DNA from 4 places in the Arthrobacter sp. NPDC092385 genome. Region 3 is predicted to be linked to each of the others. Evidence: predicted binding sites of a transcription regulator. Region 3 holds the regulator's gene; each other region holds the start of a gene.
The links. The regulator LexA, encoded in region 3, represses DNA repair genes until DNA is damaged. The targets are predictions, from matches to a motif close to TCGAACANNTGTTCGA.
Positions count from the first base shown of each region.

Region 1: ruvA (Holliday junction branch migration protein RuvA) is a predicted target of LexA. The motif match lies at 1,660-1,675, and genes of this name have one in related genera.
Region 2: ACIQCY_RS05930 (DUF222 domain-containing protein) is a predicted target of LexA. The motif match lies at 1,604-1,619, and genes of this name have one in related genera.
Region 4: ACIQCY_RS15190 (DUF222 domain-containing protein) is a predicted target of LexA. The motif match lies at 1,727-1,742, and genes of this name have one in related genera.

Region 1 covers NZ_JBIVQL010000008.1:212,487-215,691, forward strand. The annotation lists gene ruvB (Holliday junction branch migration DNA helicase RuvB) at 1-981, opposite strand, end outside; gene ruvA (Holliday junction branch migration protein RuvA) at 978-1,607, opposite strand; gene ruvC (crossover junction endodeoxyribonuclease RuvC) at 1,755-2,327, opposite strand; gene ACIQCY_RS12360 (YebC/PmpR family DNA-binding transcriptional regulator) at 2,364-3,122, opposite strand; gene pdxT (pyridoxal 5'-phosphate synthase glutaminase subunit PdxT) at 3,125-3,205, opposite strand, start outside.
Region 2 covers NZ_JBIVQL010000003.1:187,451-190,655, reverse strand. The annotation lists gene pdxA (4-hydroxythreonine-4-phosphate dehydrogenase PdxA) at 1-172, shown strand, start outside; gene ACIQCY_RS05940 (hypothetical protein) at 208-351, shown strand; gene ACIQCY_RS05935 (GntR family transcriptional regulator) at 376-1,257, shown strand; gene ACIQCY_RS05930 (DUF222 domain-containing protein) at 1,631-3,205, shown strand, end outside.
Region 3 covers NZ_JBIVQL010000004.1:239,157-242,361, forward strand. The annotation lists gene ACIQCY_RS07475 (ATP-dependent DNA helicase) at 1-952, shown strand, start outside; gene lexA (transcriptional repressor LexA) at 1,071-1,784, opposite strand; gene ACIQCY_RS07485 (LysM peptidoglycan-binding domain-containing protein) at 2,166-2,606, shown strand; gene ACIQCY_RS07490 (histidinol-phosphate transaminase) at 2,724-3,205, shown strand, end outside.
Region 4 covers NZ_JBIVQL010000014.1:2,133-5,337, forward strand. The annotation lists gene ACIQCY_RS15190 (DUF222 domain-containing protein) at 1-1,713, opposite strand, end outside; gene tmk (dTMP kinase) at 1,868-2,545, shown strand; gene ACIQCY_RS15200 (DNA polymerase III subunit delta') at 2,542-3,205, shown strand, end outside.

The DNA.
Region 1 (3,205 bases), on a different contig from region 3:
CGCCGCCGTCGCGATCCTTCCGCGCGGGGTCCGCCCGAGCATGCCCTCGCGGACCAGGTAGGGCTCGGCGACGGTCTCGACGGTCTCCGGCTCCTCCCCGACGGCGATCGCCAGCGTGGACAGGCCGACGGGCCCGCCGTTGAACTTGGTGATGAGTGCGGTGAGCACGGAACGGTCCAGCCGGTCGAGGCCGCGGGCGTCCACCTCGTACATGTCGAGGGCCGCACTCGCACACCGGGCGTCGATGAGGTCGATGCCGTGCACGAGCGCCCAGTCCCGGACGCGCCGCAGCAAGCGGTTGGCGATACGGGGCGTGCCCCGTGAACGGCCGGCGATCTCGGCGAAGGCAGCAGAGTTGACCTTCATGTCCATGAGCATGGCCGAGCGGCGGAGCACCAGTTCGAGCTCCCCCGTGGAATAGAACTCGAGGTGTCCGGTGAACCCGAAGCGGTCCCGCAGCGGACCGGGCAGCAGGCCCGCGCGCGTCGTCGCGCCCACCAGCGTGAAGGGCGGCAGTTCGAGGGGGATCGCCGTGGCCCCGGGGCCCTTGCCGACGATGATGTCGACGCGGAAGTCCTCCATCGCCATGTAGAGCATCTCCTCGGCGGGCCGCGACATGCGGTGGATCTCGTCGAGGAACAGCACCTCGCCCTCGGTCAGGGAGGAGAGGATCGCCGCGAGGTCACCGGCGTGCTGGATGGCGGGACCGGACGTGATGCGCAGCGGCGCGTTCATCTCCGCCGCGATGATCATGGCCAGCGTCGTCTTCCCGAGCCCCGGAGGACCGGACAGCAGGACGTGGTCGGCGCTGCGTCCGCGCAGCCGCGAGGCCTCCAGCACGAGCGACAGCTGCCGCCGCACACGCTTCTGGCCCACGAAGTCGTCGAGGTTCTTCGGCCGGAGGGCTGCTTCGACCGCGCGGTCCTCGGGATCGGCCGCCGGGGCGACGAGCGGCGCCTCCTCGGGCTGCCCGTCCGTCATGATCCGACCCTCGCGCGGGCCGAGCTGCGTGCGCCGTCCTGGCCGAGCCGGCGCAGCGTGAGCTTGAGGATCTGGCCGACATCACCCGTGGCGGCGACCTCGGGCGCCTCGGCCACGGCGGCGTCGATGGCCGCCCCGGCGTCCTTCTCGGACCAGCCGAGGCCCATCATCGCGGTGAGCACCTGGCCCTGCCAGGTCTGCTTCGACACACCCGGCTTCGACTCGAGCGGTACGAGCTTCCCGGCGAGCTCCAGCACGATCCGGCGCGCACCCTTCGGTCCGATCCCGGGCACCTTGCTGAAGGCCTTGTCGTCACCGGACGACGCCGCGACGCGGATGGCGTCGGGCGCATGGACCGCCAGGACCGCGAGGGCGAGGCGGGGGCCCACGCCGCTGACCGCGAGGAGAGTCTCGAAGACCTCGCGCTGGTCGGCGTCCTCGAACCCGAAGAGCGTCATGGAGTCCTCGCGGACGATCATGGCGGTGGCGACCGTGGCCTGCTCGCCCACCCGGAGCCCGGCGAGGGTCTGCGGCGTCGCCTGCACCTGCATGCCGAAGCCGTTGACGTCGAGAACGGCGGAGTGCAGGCCCACGTGGGTCACTGTTCCGCGCAGTGAACTGATCATGAAGGGCTCCAAGGGCACGTGCGGGAAGGGACGACCGGGCGGTCACCCGGTGTCGAACATACGTTCTATTGATCAACCGTACCGGCTTCCTCGGGCAGGAGCGAGGCGCCACACCGGCGGCGCCCCGGCGTGGGGGCCGGCCGAGCGCTATCGGCGTCGGGCGCGCGCCTCGGCCTCGGCCCAGATCCGCTGGGCCGGCGTGACGGAGCCGCCTGCGGCAGCGGCCGCGCCCTGCAGTCCCACTCCCCTGCGCCAGGCATGGGTGATGGCGAGGGCCAGGGCGTCGGCGGCATCGGCGGGTCGAGGCGCCGTGTCGAGGCGCAGGATCTTCGTGACCATCTTCGTGACCGCGACCTTGTCCGCCTGCCCGTTGCCGGTGACGGCGGCCTTCACCTCGGTGGGCGTGTGGAGGGCCACCGGGATGCCCCGGCGCGCGGCAGCCACGATGACGACCCCGGACGCCTGCGCGGTACCCATGACGGTACTGATGTTGGTCCCGCTGAACACGCGCTCGACGGCGAGGGCCTGCGGTCTGTGCAGGTCCAGCCACGAGTCGACGGCCTCCGAGATGACCAGGAGCCGCTCGTCGAGGCCCCTGCCAGCTTCCGTGCCGACCACGCCGACGGCGACGAGCGTCGAGCGCCGGTTCGGTTCGATGTCGACGACGGCGAGCCCGCAGCGCGTCAGCCCGGGATCGACGCCCATTACGCGGAAGGTCACGGGACTACCCGCCGCCCGGGTCCGGGAGGAACGATGTCAGTCGTCGTTCTCGAGCTCGGCGAGGACCTCGTCCGGGAGGTGGGCGTTCGAGTAGACGTTCTGGACGTCGTCGAGCTCCTCCAGCGCGTCCACGAGCTTGAGGAACTTCCGGGCGCCGTCGGCGTCGAGGTCCACCTGCATGGACGGGACGAACTCGACCTCGTCGGTCTCGTACTCGATGCTGCTCTCGTCCAGCGCGGCCACCACGGCGCGGAGGTCCTGCGGCTCGGAGACGATCTCGAAGGTGCCCTCCGATTCCTTGACCTCGTCCGCCCCGGCGTCGAGCACGGACATGAGCAGTTCGTCCTCGGTGAGCCCGTTCTTCGGGAGCGTGACGACGCCCTTCCGCGCGAACAGGTACGCCACCGAACCGGGATCGGCGATGGTCCCCCCGTTGCGGCTGATCCCGAGGCGCACCTCGGACGCCGCGCGGTTCTTGTTGTCCGTGAGGCACTCGATCAGCAGGGCCGAGCCCTGGGGTCCGCGGGCCTCGTACATGATGGTCTGGTAGTCGACGGCCTCGCCGAGCAGGCCGGCGCCGCGCTTGACCGCACGGTTGATGTTGTCGATGGGCACGGAGGTCTTCTTCGCCTTCGACACGGCGAGCTCCAGGCCGGGGTTACCGGCGACGTCGGCGCCACCGGCCCGCGCGGCGACCTCGATGTTCTTGATCAGCTTGGCGAAGGACTTCGCGCGCTTGGCGTCGATCGCGGCCTTCTTGTGCTTGGTTGTTGCCCACTTAGAGTGCCCCGACATGCCTACGCTTCTCCTCTGATCATCCGAATAAACAGTTCGTGGACCCGCCGCTCGCCCGTGACTTCCGGGTGGAAACTCGTGGC
Region 2 (3,205 bases), on a different contig from region 3:
GAACATCACCGTCGGCCTGCCCGTCGTCCGCGTCTCGGTGGACCACGGGACGGCGTTCGACATCGCAGGCCAGGGCATCGCCCGCGAGGCCAGCCTCGTCCTGTCCCTGCGCCGGGCCGCTCAGTTGGCGCCGGGCTGGGACGTCGTCTGGCGGACCGCGCAGAAGGAGTAGCTGCTCCCGTACCGTCGGCACCTAGGATCGGAATCATGACAAGCGACGAAGACCTCGACCCTCCCGTCCCCAGCTACCTCGAGGGCATCACACTGAAGCGCGTCCACGATGGAAAGGTCCTCGAGGAGCAGGACGACGACGGTCCGGCGCCAGCGGACGAGTCCGACTCCGCGCCCTGAGGCCGGGTCGGAATAATGGCTGGAATGGACACCCCTGACGCCCCCGGACGCCTGCTCGACACCGGGAGCAGCGAGCCGCTGCACTTGCAGCTCCGCGGGCACCTGCGGGCACAGATCCTGAATCACTCGCTGCCGCCGGGCACCTCGCTACCCAGTGAGGCGCAGCTCCAGGTGCGGTACGGGGTGTCCCGGTCCGTGGTGCGTCAGGCCCTCGGTGCACTCGCCGATGAGGGGCTGATCGAGCGTGGCCGCGGGCGCGGCAGCACCGTGGCTCCCCGGCAGGAACACCACCGTCTGGTGCACCGCACGTCGGGGCTCTCGGCGCAGCTGGGGAGCGCCGGAGCGAATGTCGGCACCGAGGTGCTGTCGCTGACGCTGCAGGACGCCGATGCGTCGACGGCGGTCCTCGGGACTCCTCAGGTGCTCGCGCTCGAGCGGCTGCGGACGGCCGACGGCGAGCCCATCGCCGTCATCCACACCTGGCTTCCGGTGCCTGTCTTCGCTGACTTGACAGCGGAGTCCCTGCGCGACGCGTCCCTGCACGCGGTGCTCGGTGAGCAGTTCGGGGTGCAGATCACCTCCGGGAAGCGGCAGATCCGCGCTGTCCCGGGTGACCAGGACCTGCTGCGGCTCCTGAAGCTGGAGGCGTCGTCGCCCGTCCTGCTGCTGGAAGGCACGAGCTTCGACCAGGACGGGCGGCCCGTGGAGGTCTTCTCGACCTGGCACCACCCGGACCATGTGGTGTTCGACATCGACATCCAGCGGGAGCCCGCAGTGCAGACCTCGGCAGGCGGCCCGCCGTCGTCGTCTGCTGTTGACGCCCCTGACGCGGTGGCGGACCGGGCCCGCCGGCTCGGCGCCGACCTGCTCCGCTTCGCGGACGGTCTCTCGAACGCTGAGCGCTGATCGTCGGCCCAGCTTTGCAGCCCTCCCGTGTCGCTGGTCCACCTACCAGAAACTACAAGCCGCAACCGCCTGGCTGGCAAGTCCGCTCGGGTGTCCCGCGTCGAGGCTCTTGGGTGGCAGGGCCAAGATGCCACTCTTCAATCAGCACGCGGCCTGCCTACACCATGCACGAGTTCTTCTCCCTGAACGAGGGCGGGACCATGCCGTGAATGATCGACCTCACGTCGAATCCGCACCTGATGGTTTCCGGTACGCCAACTCGATGGCGTGACCGGCGATGACAGCCGACGGCTGTGGAGGAATAGTGCTCGACTTCTCCTCCACAAAGAGTCCGAACCCTCTGAAATAGTACGCGTGTTCGATAAAATAAGGTATGGACATCGCACCGCTCGAGCATCCCGAGGGAACAGGTACCTCCTTGGAGTCGATGCGGTCGGAATTGCTCGCTTTCGGGCAGGACCTGAATGGGCGCCACCTTCTTCTCAGCAAGCACGACGTCGTACGAGCACTCGTGGACATCGAAGAGCTTTCGAAGGTCATCGATCATCTCCAGATCGTTGCCGCTCGAGCTGCGCAGGAACACGGCGTCGCCGGCACCGGGGAGCAGGAGGCCCCTGGATCCCTCCTTGTGCGGGCGCAGCAAAGCCTGTCGACAGTGCAGGACGACGGCGCCGGGGGCGGCGGCGGGAGCACTTCAGCAGGCGCCGAACAGTGGAACAATAATGGGTTCCGTCCCGAATTCAGGACCTGTGCCGACTTTCTGCGGGCCGGGCTCGGCATCAGCCGCACCGAGGCAAACCGTCGATTGAGGATCGCGGCAAGCCTCCTGCCCGGGGTCACTGCAATCGGCTCTGCCACTCCCGCGTCGATGAGCACCCTCGGTGCTGCAGCAAGCGCGGGCGAGGTCAGCGGACGCGCTGTTTCGATCATCCATGAGGCCGTGCAGCGGGTGCGGTCCTTCGCAACGCCGGTGCAACTCGATTCGATGGAGCAGCACCTCACGCGGCAAGCAGTCGAATCGGATGAAGACCTCCTGCGGGTCCTCGCGCGACGCTGGGAGGGTGTGCTCAACCAGGACGGGCTGGAACCCACCGAGAAGGTCCTCAAGGCACGACAGGGCGTCTTCCTCAAGGGCAGACGCAACGGTCTGCATTTTCTGGAGATCGGCGCCACCGACGAGCAGTTCGAGCATCTGGTCACCGTCATGAACTCCGCGACGAATCCGAGGAGGGATCCGCTGACCCTTCAGAACACCGGGGACTCGACCATCGGCGGAGACCGAGCCGACGTGATGGCCGCCGAGAACGAAGAGGGTGACGCTGGTGTGTCTGACGCCGGTGGGGGCGATACACACCGGCCGACACGTCCGCAGAACCTCCTCGACGGCTTGGTCGCCGCCTGCAGGATCGCTTTGTCGACCGACAGGCTTCCCGCAGCGGGCGGACACCGGCCCCAGGTCATGGTGACCATCAGCTATACCGACCTCGTGGGCGAGATGGAACGTGCCGGCCACGCTGTGTTCGGGCAGCAGATGAGCGCACGAAGCATCCGCACGCTGGCCTGTGATGCAGACATCATTCCGATGGTCCTCGGCGGGCAGGGTCAGATCCTCGACATCGGGCGGGCACAACGCCTCTTCCCCGCGCATCTGCGGCGGGCACTCGTTGCGAGGGACAAGGGCTGCGCGTTCCCGGACTGCTCCATTCCGGCAACCTGGTGCGAGGCCCACCACATAGCGCCCTGGGCCAAAGGTGGAACAACGAGTATCAACCAGGGCGTCCTCCTGTGCTCGCGGCATCATCATGTGATCCACGAGGGGAAGTGGAACGTCGAATCGAAGTACGGCATCCCCTGGTTCACTCCACCGGTACACCTTGACCCGAATCGGAGTCCCCGAAGAAATACCTACTGGCAGGTGGAGGATGCCGTCCACGAGCAGCTTCGTGAC
Region 3 (3,205 bases):
CCGCGTGACCCTGGTCTTCGAGCTCGCGGAGCGGATCCTGGCGGCCTCGGACCTGAACGAGGTGGTCTGGGCATCCCGCCCCAGTACCTTCACGCCCGGCTCGGGGTACGAGCAGCCGGACGAGAGCTCACCCGCGACGCTGAACGTGGCTCCGCTCTCCGTCGCCGGGCGCCTGCGGGAAGGACTGTTCGAGGACCACACGGTGATCCTGACCTCGGCGACGCTCGCGATCGGCTCCGAGTTCGGACCGGTCGCGGGATCGCTGGGCCTCAGCGGTCCCGGCGCGCCCGCGTGGACCGGCGTCGACGTGGGGAGTCCCTTCGACTACCCCCGGCAGGGGGTCCTGTACGTGGCGAAGGACCTTCCGAAGCCCGAGCGCGGCACCTCCGACGCGCAGCTGGCGGAGCTCCTGACGCTGCTCACGGCCTCCCGCGGGGGAGCGCTCGGCCTGTTCTCGTCCAAGCGGGCCGCCGAGGAGGCGGCGGAGGCGCTGCGCCCGAAGGTCGACTTCGAGATCCTGTGCCAGGGGGACTCGTCCCTCAGTGCGCTCGTGACCCGGTTCGCGGACGAGCCGGACACGTGCCTTTTCGGCACCATGTCGCTGTGGCAGGGGGTGGACGTGCCGGGCTCGTCCTGCCGACTCGTGGTCATCGACCGCATCCCGTTCCCGCGGCCGGACGATCCGCTGATGACGGCGCGGACCAGGGCCGTGGCCCGGAACGGCGGCAACGGCTTCATGAGCGTCTCGGCGACGCACGCCGCGGTGCGGCTGGCGCAGGGCGCCGGTCGCCTCATCCGCGCTGCAGGGGACAGGGGGGTGGTGGCCGTCCTGGACAGCCGCCTCGCCAACGCCCGGTACGGCGGGTTCCTCCGGGCGGCGCTCCCGCCGTTCTGGGCGACGACGGACCGCGAGACGGTCACCGGCATCCTGGAGCGGCTTTCGGGACGCTGATGCGCCCGCCGGGCGGGCATGCACTCCGCCGGGCGCGTCGCGATCGACGGTCGGCTGCGCTCGGCGCACCGCCGTCGCCCCGGTCGGCCGTCCGGCCGTCGAACCCGTAAGGGACGCGCTACAGGGCGCGCATCACCGAGACGACCTTGCCCATGATGCTGGCGTGGTCGCCGAGGATCGGCTCGTAGCGCGTGTTCTGCGGCAGGAGCCATGTGTGGCCGTCCCGCTGCCGGAAGGTCTTGACGGTCGCCTCGTCATCGAGCAGCGCCGCCACGATGTCACCGTTCTGTGCACTCTGCTGCTTGCGGACGACGACCCAGTCACCGTCGCAGATCGCGGCATCCACCATGGAATCCCCGGAGACCCTCAGCATGAACAGCTCGCCATGGCCCACGAGCTGCCGTGGCAGGGGCATGACGTCCTCGACGACCTGGTCGGCGAGGATGGGCCCGCCCGCGGCGATCCGTCCCACGAGCGGCACCAGGGCGGTGTCGACGGCGATCTGGTGTTCCCCGGGCTTCCGGTCCGACGACGAGCCGGCCGCATCCGCCGACTGCTCGGAGGCAAGCGTCAGTGGCAGCAGTACCTCCATGGCCCGGGGGCGCTTCGGATCGCGCCGCAGGTAGCCGAGCCGCTCGAGCTGTGACAACTGGTGGGTCACGCTCGACAGGCTCGCAAGCCCCACGGTGTCACCGATCTCCCGCATGGAGGGCGGATACCCCTTGTCGGCGATCGAGCGCTGGATCGTCTCGAGGATCGTCAGCTGGCGGGCGGTCAGGCCCTTGGACACGGAGCGTCCGCGCGGACGTCCGCGGCCCGCGGAGATGGGCACGGCATCGGCCGGACCGGCGGCGGTGTTCGATTCCTGCCGGACTGCCGGGGTTGGTTCCGCCACTGGTGTGCCTTTCGCCTGGGACGTCGATCCCGTCGTGTCCGCCGATCGGCTCCCGGTGGACCGGAAGCCGATATGTCAGTGGCGGGTGGTTGTCTGGAGCACATCGACGGTTCGCCTGCCGCTGGGGAGCGGCTTCCACCGGTGATGCACTCTCCTGCTCACGCTAGGACAGTCCGGGGCAGTTATCAAACATATGTTCGAGCGAGTCTCGACAACGGTCGTTCGTAGGTGCTAGAAATAGGCAGACACGAATTAGAACGTATGTTCGAAAAAGGCTCCAGGCCTGCATCGGACATTCGAAGGGAAAGAGGATACGCAATGGCTGAAGCACTGCACGGCAGCACGGCGCTGTGGGCGCTCACGCCCGCTCGGTCCGGGGCGACCCTTCGGAGCGTCCCCGCCCTCCCGCAGGCCACCGCACCGTCGGGGGACGGGCAGCGGAGCACCCAGCGCCCCCTGACCCTCACCCGGCGGGGCAGGCTGCTGCTGGTCGGTCTCCCGATCGCCCTGGGTGTGGCCGCGCTGATCCTCCTCGGCGCATTCCTGACCTCCCAGGCGCAGGCGGGCGAGTCCGCGCCGACGACCTCGCAGACGCTCGAGGTGAGCATCGCCGCGGGAGAGTCGCTGTGGGACCTCGCGGTCCGGTACGCCCCGGAGCGGGACCCGCGCGACGTCGTCGCGGAGATGGTCGAACTCAACAACCTGGGCACCTCCATCGTCCAGGCGGGGCAGCGTATCTCGGTACCCGCCGAGGGATAGGCGTCCACCTCGTCGACCACGGGAGCAATCTGCCGGTCGGTTCGCGATCCGCCCGGGGGACGGCGCCCGTATTCGCTGGTATTCGCCGCTGAAGTCCGCATCCCTTAAACTGGAGGAGTGCCATCCTCCGTCGACGCCCTTGCGAACCTTCCCCTGCGTGATGACCTCGTGGGACTCCACCCGTATGGTGCCCCGCAACTGGATGTGCCCATCCTGCTGAACGTCAACGAGAACACGCACGGCGTCCCCGCCGACGTGCACGCAGCCATCGTCGAGGCTGTCGCCGAGGCCACCCAGGGCCTGAACCGCTATCCGGACCGCGAGTTCACCGAGTTGCGGAAGAACCTTGCCGACTACCTCGGGCACGGACTGACGCCGGATCAGCTGTGGGCCGCGAACGGCTCGAACGAAGTGCTGCAGCAGGTCCTGCAGGCCTTCGGCGGGCCGGGGCGCACGGCGATCGGCTTTCCGCCCACCTACTCCATGTACCCGCTGCTGGCCAGCGGGACCGGAACACGCTACGTCACGGCGGACCGGGGAGCAGCCTATGCCATGACACCCGAGGCGACCGCCCGTGCCGTCCGCGAGTCCGCGGCGAA
Region 4 (3,205 bases), on a different contig from region 3:
CGGTCGTGGGAGTGCCAGTTCCCTGTGCTTGTTCCGCCTCCGGGTGCGATCAGGGTCGATGTAGCGCGGCGGCGTGAACCACGGGATGCCGCGCTCGACCTCGATCGTCCAGTTGCCCCGCTCGATGAGCCGGTGGTGGAACGAGCACAGAAGGCATCCGTTGGAGACGTTCGTCCTTCCGCCGCCAGCCCAAGGGGTGATGTGGTGCGCCTCGGTCCAGACTGCCGGGACCGTGCAGTCGGGGAACGAGCAGCCCCTGTCCCGCGCAACAAGGGCGCGCCGCTGCGCCACACCGAAAAACCTGCGTGCACGGCCGACGTCGAGCACTTCCCCGCCGCCACCCAGCACCACCGGGATGATATCGGCGTCGCAAGCGATCTTCCGCACGGTCTGCGCGGTGACCGGGCCGCCGAACACGGTGTACCCCCGTCCCGGAGGTTCGGGGGCGATCCGGGGACGGGGAATCGACTCGTCCTTGTTGCCGCGGCGCCCCTGGTCGCTCGGTCCAGGGGTGCGCTGCAGCGACCCGTGGCTCCGGTCTCCGCACGCCCCATCGCTCGGGTGCAGGCAGCCCGGACCTTGGTCTGCCGACCCCGATGGCTGTGCGCGGTCAGTCCGATGGGTAGTGGCTGCCCCGCGCTCGGAGACGGGATGGACGTCCCTGCGAACCACTCCACGTTCCTGCAGGTCCGACATCAGTGCCTGGTAGTCGATCGTGACCATCACCTGTGGCCGATGCCCGCCGGTGGCGGGGAGCGTATCGGTGGCCAGGGCCACCTGGCAGGCTCCGACCAGCCCGTCGAGCAGCCGCTGCGCCCGGGAGCGGCGCTCCCACAACGGCGCATCGCCATCCCCCGCACCCCCGCCGGAAGGCCTGTCAGCATGATCCGCTCCCCCGGATGCTGAGGCATCGGACATCTCCCGGTCCCGCGCGGTACGCGGGTTGGTGGCGGTGTTCATGACGGTGAGCAGGAATTCGAACTGTTCATCGTCCGCCGCGATGTCGAGCCGGTGCAGGCCCCGACGCCTTCCGCGGAGGAACACACCCTGCTGCTTCCTGAGCAGTTCATCCGTGGGCTCGGCGCCGTCCGGATCCAGAGCCGACTCCCACCGCCGGATGACCACGTTGAGCAGGTCCTCGTCGGATTCGACGGCCTGGGCGGTCAGCCCGTCCTCCATGGCTTGCAGCGGCTCGGGCAGTGCAGACGGCCTGACCCGTTCGACAGCGTCCCTGATCTGGGTTGCGGCGTACGAACTGATCATCCCGTCGCCGAAAGCGGCCGCAACGGACGCGAGGGCGGCCGGCTGCGGCTCGCCGGTCGGAGTCCGCCGTGGTAACACCGACGCCCCCAGGCGAATGCGCCTCCGCGCCTCGGCCCTGGTGATCCCGATCCTGGCCCGGAGATACTCGGCGGTGTCCTTGAACTCCCGGGGGCTGTCGGGACCGACCGGACAGCCGAGCCGGCCCGGGGCCTCCCGATGCTCACCGACGGTCGCGATGTCCCGCCGATCTGCTGCGGCCGCCCCCACGACCTGTAAGTACGAGACCACCCGCGCAAGCTGCTCGAGCGCACACAGCGACTCGGCGAGATCTGCGGTGGGTGTGAAGCCGGCCTCCGCCTCGAACAGTCGGCCGAGGCTCACCACCTGAGACCGCACCAGCCCGAGGGCCTGTGCCGTTGTAACGAGTTCCTCCGAGAACGCGAGTGCCATGAACCGAGAGTATTAGTACGCATCTTCGAACGATCGCGAACCGGCTCGTATGTGGACAACTCGCCGAGCGTCCGCGTCGGCCGGCGCACGGACCACGTAATCCCCGCCCCGCCTGCACGGGCGTGCGGGGTACAGCACTGATGCTGTGGCTTGGATGTCATCGACACTCGGTAGTCTTGAGCGCGTGACCTATCCCCTCCCGCACGGGCTTCCCGGGCTCTTCATAGCGCTCGAGGGTGGCGACGGCGCCGGCAAGTCCACTCAGGCAGCACTGCTCTGCCGGGCCCTCGAGGACAGCGGCCGCACCGTGGTGCGCACGCGTGAGCCCGGTGGCACGCCCATCGGGGAGAAGCTGCGGTCCCTGGTCCTCGAGCACGGCCACGGTGAGATCGATGCCCGCACCGAAGCCCTGATGTTCGCGGCTTCGCGCGCGGCCCACGTCCACCAGGTGATCGTGCCGGCCCTGCGGCGTGGCGACGTCGTCGTCTGCGACCGCTACATCGATTCCTCCGTGGCCTACCAGGGAGCGGGGCGCGGGCTCGGCACTGCGGCCGTCCTCGATGTGAACCTCTGGGCCACCGAGGGGCTCCGCCCCGACCTCACAGTGCTGCTCGATGTCGACCCGGCGGAGGGTCGCAGCCGCCGCACCGCGGGTGCCGCCGAGGAAGACCGCCTCGAGTCCGAGCCCGACGGCTTCCATGCCAGCATCCGGTCCGCCTTCCTCGACCTCGCCCGGCAGGAGCCCCGGCGGTACCTCGTGCTGACGGCATCCGATACGCCCGAGGAACTCCACCGGGCCATCCTCGGGGCCCTGCCGCGGGTGGCCGCATGAGCACCAGCCTGCCGACCACGGGGGTGTGGGCGGAACTGCGGGGCCAGGAGCAGGTCGTGGAGCAGTTGCGCCGCGCCGCCCAGTCCGGGGCGCCGACCCACGCCTGGCTCTTCACCGGCCCGCCCGGCTCCGGCCGCTCCAATGCAGCCCGCGCCTTCGCAGCGGCGCTGCTGTGCGAGCGCGAGGCCCTCGACGAGCGCGGCTGCGGCATGTGCAAGGCGTGCCGCACCGTCCTCTCCGGAGCCCATGCCGACCTCACCAACGTCACCACGGAGAAGGTGACCATCAGCATCGACGAGGCGCGTGAACTCGTGCGGAAGGCACAGGACAAGCCGTCGACGGGCCGTTGGCGCATCATCATCGTCGAGGACGCCGACCGCATGCAGGAACGCAGCACCAACGTGCTGCTCAAGGCCATCGAGGAACCGCCGCCACGCACCATCTGGCTGCTCTGCGCACCCAGTCCGGGCGACGTCCTGGTCACCATCCGCTCGCGGTGCCGATCCGTGGGACTCCGGCTGCCGCCCGTGCAGGACGTCGCCTCACTGCTCGTGGCCCGGGACGGCATAGACCCCGCCACGGCGGAAGCAGCCGCGCGCGCAGCCCAGAGCCATATCGGGGTCGCGAAGCGGCTGGCGACCGACGACGGTGCGCGGGAGC